DNA from 2 places in the Oerskovia jenensis genome. Region 2 is predicted to be linked to the other one. Evidence: riboswitches for the same ligand, from Rfam matches in the RefSeq annotation. Region 2 holds a riboswitch; the other holds the start of a gene.
What was found. Region 2 has a riboswitch for cyclic di-AMP ahead of JOD49_RS11585 (C40 family peptidase). Riboswitches for the same ligand answer to the same signal wherever they lie in the genome.
Positions count from the first base shown of each region.

Region 1: it holds a riboswitch for cyclic di-AMP, as region 2 does, so the genes downstream of both, JOD49_RS15110 (C40 family peptidase) here and JOD49_RS11585 (C40 family peptidase) in region 2, are expected to answer to the same signal.

Region 1 covers NZ_JAFBBO010000001.1:3,367,085-3,370,481, forward strand. Annotated here, with positions in the region: gene serC (phosphoserine transaminase) at 1-199, opposite strand, end outside; gene JOD49_RS15105 (iron-dependent transcriptional repressor DtxR) at 333-1,049, shown strand; cyclic di-AMP (ydaO/yuaA leader) riboswitch at 1,311-1,473, shown strand; gene JOD49_RS15110 (C40 family peptidase) at 1,476-2,261, shown strand; gene JOD49_RS15115 (universal stress protein) at 2,449-3,396, shown strand.
Region 2 covers NZ_JAFBBO010000001.1:2,582,108-2,585,504, forward strand. Annotated here, with positions in the region: gene JOD49_RS11575 (alpha/beta fold hydrolase) at 169-1,014, shown strand; gene JOD49_RS11580 (DUF4287 domain-containing protein) at 1,061-1,351, shown strand; cyclic di-AMP (ydaO/yuaA leader) riboswitch at 1,555-1,720, shown strand; gene JOD49_RS11585 (C40 family peptidase) at 1,776-2,510, shown strand; gene JOD49_RS11590 (hypothetical protein) at 2,642-2,944, shown strand; gene JOD49_RS11595 (VOC family protein) at 2,998-3,397, opposite strand, start outside.

The DNA of each region.
Region 1 (3,397 bases), 780 kb from region 2:
AGAGCTCGGCGAGGCCCGACCGGATCCGACCGACCAGGGACTTGACCGGTGCCTGACGGTGGGAGGTCCCCAGGAGGGACGTGCCGGCCTCCGAGAGCGCGCGGACCTGCGCCTCGCGGACCTTGGAGGGGCCGCAGCCGAAACGGCCGTCGCTGGGCAGCAGGTGCGGGGGGACGGTGATCTGGGTGGGCTCAGGCACGGGGCAACGATAGTCCGGCCTGGCGCGAACACCGCTCGCCGTCCACAATGTCGGTGGCTCGGACCTAAACTAGTGGTCAGCGGCCCGCCGGTGCGGCAGGTGCCCCCAAGCCCCCAAGCGACAGGAGCGCGACGTGACCGACCTGATCGACACCACCGAGATGTATCTGAAGACGATCTACGAGCTGGACGAGGAGGGGATCGTCCCTCTGCGTGCGCGGATCGCGGAGCGGCTGGGTCATTCGGGTCCGACGGTCTCTCAGACGGTGGCGCGCATGGAGCGTGATGGTCTGGTCGTGGTGACGGGGGATCGTCATCTGGAGCTCACTCCTGAGGGTCATGCGAAGGCGCAGCGGGTGATGCGCAAGCACCGGTTGGCGGAGCGGTTGCTGACCGATGTGATCAAGCTGGACTGGGAGTTCGTGCACGTGGAGGCGTGCCGGTGGGAGCACGTGATGAGCGAGCTCGTGGAGAAGCGGTTGATCGGTCTGCTCGACCACCCCCACCACGACCCGTACGGCAACCCGATCCCGGGCCTGTCGGAGCTGGGCGAGGACATCGTGGAGATCGAGTACCTCGACGGGGTCGTCGCGTTGCCCGCGTTCGTGGCCGCGGCCGACCGTGCGGGGCGCGTGCCGGGCGCGCTGCGCGTGGTCGTGCAGCGCATCGCCGAGCCCCTGCAGACCGACACGGACCTGCTCGCGCGCCTGGCGGCCGCGGGCATCCTGCCCCGCCAGGAGGTCACGATCACCCCCGAGGCCGGGGGGTTCACCGTCTGGGCCGACGGCGCCGAGACCGTCCTGGACCTGCCCGACGACGTCGCCCGCCACCTCTTCGTCACCGCCCCCTGACCACCACCCACCCCACACACCCCCGCACCGCCCCGCACCCCCCACCCGGGATGCGGGGCGACGTGCTGCCCGGGACGCGCGAGGAGCGACGGCCGGGGGCCCGGGGCAACGGTCTTGTGCCGGTTCGTCCCGTTGTGCGGGGCCCTTTCAGGACGTCGTGATGGGAACGTGACATTCACCCCGGGGTCGTGTACGTTCGGTTCTGCTTCACGGAAGACTCATTCGTCGAAGCCCTCGCGCGGAACGCCTAACCCTGTCACCGCGAGAGGAACACCACGACCCGATGACAGGGACGGGGGACCCAAATTCGGGTACCGGCAACGGTGCCCTTGGGGTGAAGCCAGAAGGACCTCGGTCCGGACGGCCGGGTGATTCTCCCACCCGAACCCGACAGCTGACCTCGCAGGCGTCCAGGAGAGGTAACTAGTGACTGCAGTGACGAACGGCGCACGGCATCGTGCCGCACGGCGCCCGCTTTCCACCCTTGCTTCGGCGGCGACGGCTTCCTCCGTCGGCCGCCGCACCGCTGTCGTCGCTGCCTCGTCGGGACTCATCGTCTCGATGCTGGGTGGTACGGCCGCCAACGCAGCACCCGTCGAGCAGGACTCGACCAAGCTCAACACCGTCGACCTGAACGCGCTGACGGCCCAGGCCCGTGCCGCGCTCGAGTCCGCCCCGGCCGTCACGGTCGCCGCCGAGGCCGGCTTCGCGATCGAGAGCGCGGCCGTCGCCGTGACCCCCGCGCCGGAGCCCGTCGTCGAGCGCGTCGTCCAGACGCGCGCCACGCAGACCCCGTCGCGCTCCAACGAGCGCACCTCCGTCGCCGCCACCACGGCGACCACCGAGACGGCTGCCGCCGTCCAGGTCCCGGCCTCGGCTGCCGGCTCCTCGATCGTCTCGATCGCCAGCCGCTACGTGGGCGTCCCGTACGTCTACGGCGGCACCTCGCCCGACGGCTTCGACTGCTCGGGCTTCACCCAGTACGTCTTCGCTCAGGCCGGCATCAGCCTGCCCCGCACGTCGAGCGGCCAGGGCAGCGTCGGCACCAAGGTGTCGGCCGCCGACGCCCAGCCCGGCGACCTCATCTGGACCCCCGGTCACATCTCGATCTACGCCGGTGACGGCATGCAGATCGACGCTCCGCGTCCCGGCAAGACCATCCAGATCCGTCAGATCTGGCAGTCGAACCCGACGTTCATCCGCGTCGCCTGAGACCACCCGGACCAGCGGACGACCCTCCGCGAGACCGGCCGAGAACCCCGTCCTTCCGCTTCGTGCGGGAGGGCGGGGTTCTTGCGTCGGCCCAGTCTCCCGGAACGTGCGCGCCGGTGGGACTTTGCCAGTTCTTTCGATAGGTTTGTCTCAGGATGGACGTTTGCCCTCGGAAGGAGACGGAACCATGACCCGTGCCCAGATCGTGCTCGTCGGTGTCGACGGATCAACCCCCAGTCTGCACGCGCTGGACTGGGCGGCCGCGTACGCCCGTCAGGTCGGATGGCCCCTGCACATCGTGTGTTCGTACTCGCTTCCTTCCTTCACCGCGGCCTCGCTCGACGGTGGCTACGCGGCCCTCGACGACACCGCGATCCAGGAGGGGGCCAAGGCGGTTCTCGCCGAGGCCACCCAGCGCGCAGAGGCGGCGGGCGTCAGGACGACCGCGGCGATCGCGACGGGCGACGCCGCCGGCGTGCTCGTCGAGCTCTCGAAGGACTACGGGCTGGTCGTGGTCGGCACGAGGGGCCGGGGTGGGTTCACCGAACGCCTGCTGGGCACCGTCTCGTCGGCGCTGCCGGCCCACTCGAGGTGCCCCACGGTCGTCGTGCCGTTCAAGAGCGGGCCGGGCGACGAGGAGCTCCCCGCTGTCACCCCGCTCAAGCGGATCGTCGTCGGCGTCGACGGTTCGCCGTCGGCCGACATCGCGCTCCGGCACGCGATCAAACAGGCGCGGGCGTGGGGAGCCGAGCTCGTGGCCGTCGCGGGGGTGCCCGTCGGTGCAGGTGCGGGGCTCCTCGCATGGCTGCCCGCCTCGATCGACCACCAGCAGGTGCTCGACGACATCACCGAGGGGCTCAACGTCATCGTGGACCGCCACGAGGCCGAGAATCCCGACGTGCCGATCAAGCGCATCGTCCTGGACGGCACCGGTGCCGAGCTGCTCACGGAGTTCTCCACGGCGTCGGACCTCGTCGTGGTCGGTTCCCGGGGGCGCGGTGGGTTCACGGGCCTGTTGCTCGGTTCCACGAGCCAGGCCGTGCTGCACCACTCGGCGTGCCCCGTGATGGTCGTGACCAAGCGCTGCGAGGACGACAAGGCACCTGCTGACGGCGGCCGGCCGCCGGCTCGCTGAC
Region 2 (3,397 bases):
CCGTCGGCGAGTGCCGTCTCCTGGCGTGCGGTGCCCACGTCGGTCGTGCGCGGCGGCTCCTCGGGCGTGCTCACGGTGCCGAGGCTAGCGCCGCGGCCACCGATGAGTTCCGCCCGTCCGCCCGGTCCACCCCCTCGACACACGTCCTGCGCACCTCTGGAGGTTCTCGTGACCGACACCCCGGCCGTCTCCGCGGCCGTCCCCGCGACCATCCGGTCCCTGCGGGTCCCCGGCGCCGCTCTCCACCACGAGGTCCGTGGTCAGGGGCCGCTCGTGGCGCTCGTCGGCGCCCCCATGGACGCCGACGCGTTCGCTCCCCTCGCCGACCTGCTCGCGGCCGACCACACCGTCCTGACGACCGACCCGCGGGGCATCCACCGCAGCACGGTCGACGACCCGGACCAGGACACGCCCCCCGAGGTCAGGGCCGACGACCTCGCACGCCTCCTGGCCGGTCTCGACGCGGGCCCCGCGACCGTCGTCGGGTCGAGCGGTGGCGCCGTGACCGCGCTCGCCCTCGCCCAGTCGCACCCCGACCTGGTCAGGACGGTCGTCGCGCACGAGGCGCCGCTCGACGCCCTCATGCCGGACCGTGAGCGGCTGCACGCCGCGACCCGCGAGCTCGTGGCCGACCACCGCGCGGGCGACGTCGTCGGGGCCTGGCGGAAGTTCTTCGCGGTCGGCGACATCGCCGTCCCGGACGGGATGGTCGAGCACATGTTCGGCGGCGAGCGGGACCCTCAGCAGGTCGCGGACGAGCGTTTCTGGTTCGCGCACGACCTCCTGGGGACGACTCTCTTCGAGCCCGACGTCGAAGCCCTGAGGGCCTCTCCCGTCCGGGTCGTCGTCGGGGTCGGCGAGGACTCGACGGGTCAGCTCTGCGACCGGACGTCGTCGGCGCTCGCGGCCCTGCTCGGGACGACGACCACGCTCTTCCCGGGCGACCACACGGGCTTCGTCGACGACCCGTCGGCCTTCGCCCAGCGCTTGCGCACGGTCCTGCGGACCGCGTGAGCCGCACCCTCCCGATCCACCCGATCCATCAGAAGCGAGGAGCACCATGTCCTTCCAGGCCTATCTGGACACCATCGAGGACAAGACCGGCCTCACCCCGCGCCAGCTCGTGGCGATCGCCCACGAGAAGGGCTACGACGATCCGTCGGTCAAGGCGGGCGTGATCGTCGAGTGGCTCAAGGAGGACTACGACCTGGGCCGTGGTCACGCGATGGCGCTCGTCCACGTCATCAAGAAGGGCCCGACGATTGACAGCAAGCACGTCGGTTCGACGGGTACGCACCGGGACGAGTCGGACACCCTGTGGCTGGACGGCAAGGCGACCAAGCCCGCCTGAGCACCGCTCCGCCCACCGTCCCCGACGGCGGCCCGCACCCTTCGCGCGAGGGTGCGGGCCGTTGTCATAGCTGGACGGATGTCCGACTCGCGCGGTTCGTTACCTCATTGTGACAATCGCAGCGTCGCCATGTACCGTCGATTCTGCTCCGCAGAGAACCTTCTCGCTGGAGTGCCCCGGTGGACGCCGAACCCTGTCACCTCCGGAGCCACGAACTACACCCATGGCAGGGGTGGGGGACCCAATTTCGTGGGCACCGGAGACGGTGTCCTTGGGGTGAAGCCGGTCGGACCTCGGTCCGCCCGGCCGGGCAGAGTTTCTCCGGCCCGAACCCGACAGCTGACCTCTCAGGCGTCCAGGAGAATCACACGTGACTTCACGCCCACGTGCGCGCCATCGTGCTGCGCACCGCCCCATCACCCCCTTGACCTCCCTCGGTCGGTCTGCCGCGTCCGGAGCGACCGCCGTCGTGCGTCGCAGCGCGGTCGTCGCCGCGTCGTCGGGCCTGCTGATCTCGGTCTTCACGGCCCCCGCGAACGCCGCCCCGGCGTCGGACGAGTCGAAGTCCATCGGCTCGGTCGACCTCGCCGCCGTGACCGCACAGGCCCGTGAGGCGCTGGCGACCAGCCCCGCGGTCACCGTCGCCGCCGACGCGGCCCTGCCGATCGAGCAGGCGTCCGTCGCGGTCACCCCCGCCCCGGAGCCCGAGCCGGCGCCCGCGCCTGCTCCCGCTCCCGCCCCTGAACGCTCGGCCGCTGCCTCGCGCAGCGTCGAGCGCGCGCAGCCTGCTGCGGCGAAGGCCGCTCCTGCTCCGGCGGCCTCGGCCTCGGGCTCTGCCGTCGTCGACATCGCCCTGAAGTACGTGGGCGTTCCCTACGTCTACGGCGGCTCGTCGCCGAGCGGGTTCGACTGCTCCGGCCTGACGCAGTACGTCTACGCGCAGCTTGGCGTCTCGCTGCCGCACCAGTCGGGCGCCCAGCGCGACGCCGGTACGCCCGTCTCGGCCGCCGAAGCACGTCCGGGCGACCTCATCTGGTCCCCCGGTCACGTCGCGATCTACGCCGGCAACGGCATGCAGATCGAGGCCACGACCCCGGGCAGCACCGTCAAGCACAGCAAGATCTGGCAGAACAACCCGACGTTCATCCGCGTCGGCTGACCCACTGCCCGCGAGGCCCCGTCCACAGACCTGTGGACGGGGCCTCGTGCGTTCCCGGCCCGTTGTGCCCGTCCGACGCCGGGCCGTCCTCCGCCGACGGCCAGCGCGCCGGCGCCGGTATGCTCCACGCCATGCGCATCCCCAAGGCCGCGATCGGATGGACCGTCGCGGCCGTCGTCCTGGTCGGGCCGTTCGTCGCCTGGGTCGCGACCTGGACGACGACCGAGCAGACGTGCCTCGCCGAGGACGACCTGGTCTCGCACACGAACCGTTCCACGACGTACTACCAGGTGCGGACGTCCTGTGGCCTGCTCCAGGTCAACGAGAACCGCCAGAGCCGGCTGGACGACGCGATCGACGCCGGGCAGACGTACCGGATGACGATCGAGGACCGGACCGTCGTGCAGTGGCTGATCGAGGTCGAGGCACTCTGACGGTGCCCTCGTGCGTGCCGCGACGTCCGGCCGGTCGGGCGTGGACCGGAGGGTCAGCCCACGAAGAGGCAGAACGGGTGCCCGGCCGGGTCCGCGTACACGCGCAGAGGCTCGACCGGGTCGTCCGAGCGGTCGAGCAGCAGGCGGGCCCCCAGGGTGACGGCGCGCTCGTGCTGGGCGTCGAGCGCGTCCCGGTCGGGGACCGTGCAGTCGAGGTGGAGCTGTTGCGGGACGGCCGGGTCGGGCCACGTCGAGGGGCGCAGGTCCTCGACCTGCTGGAACGCCAGGGGGATGCCCCCGGGCGAACGCAGGACGAGCCAGTCCTGGCCGTTCGGGTCGGGGGTGCCCACGGCCGGGGGCTCGTCGCCCGGGCGGTACTCCAGCCCGAGCAGGGCACGGTAGAACTCGGCGAGGGCGCGGGCATCGGTCGTGTCGAGCACGACCTGGCGGACG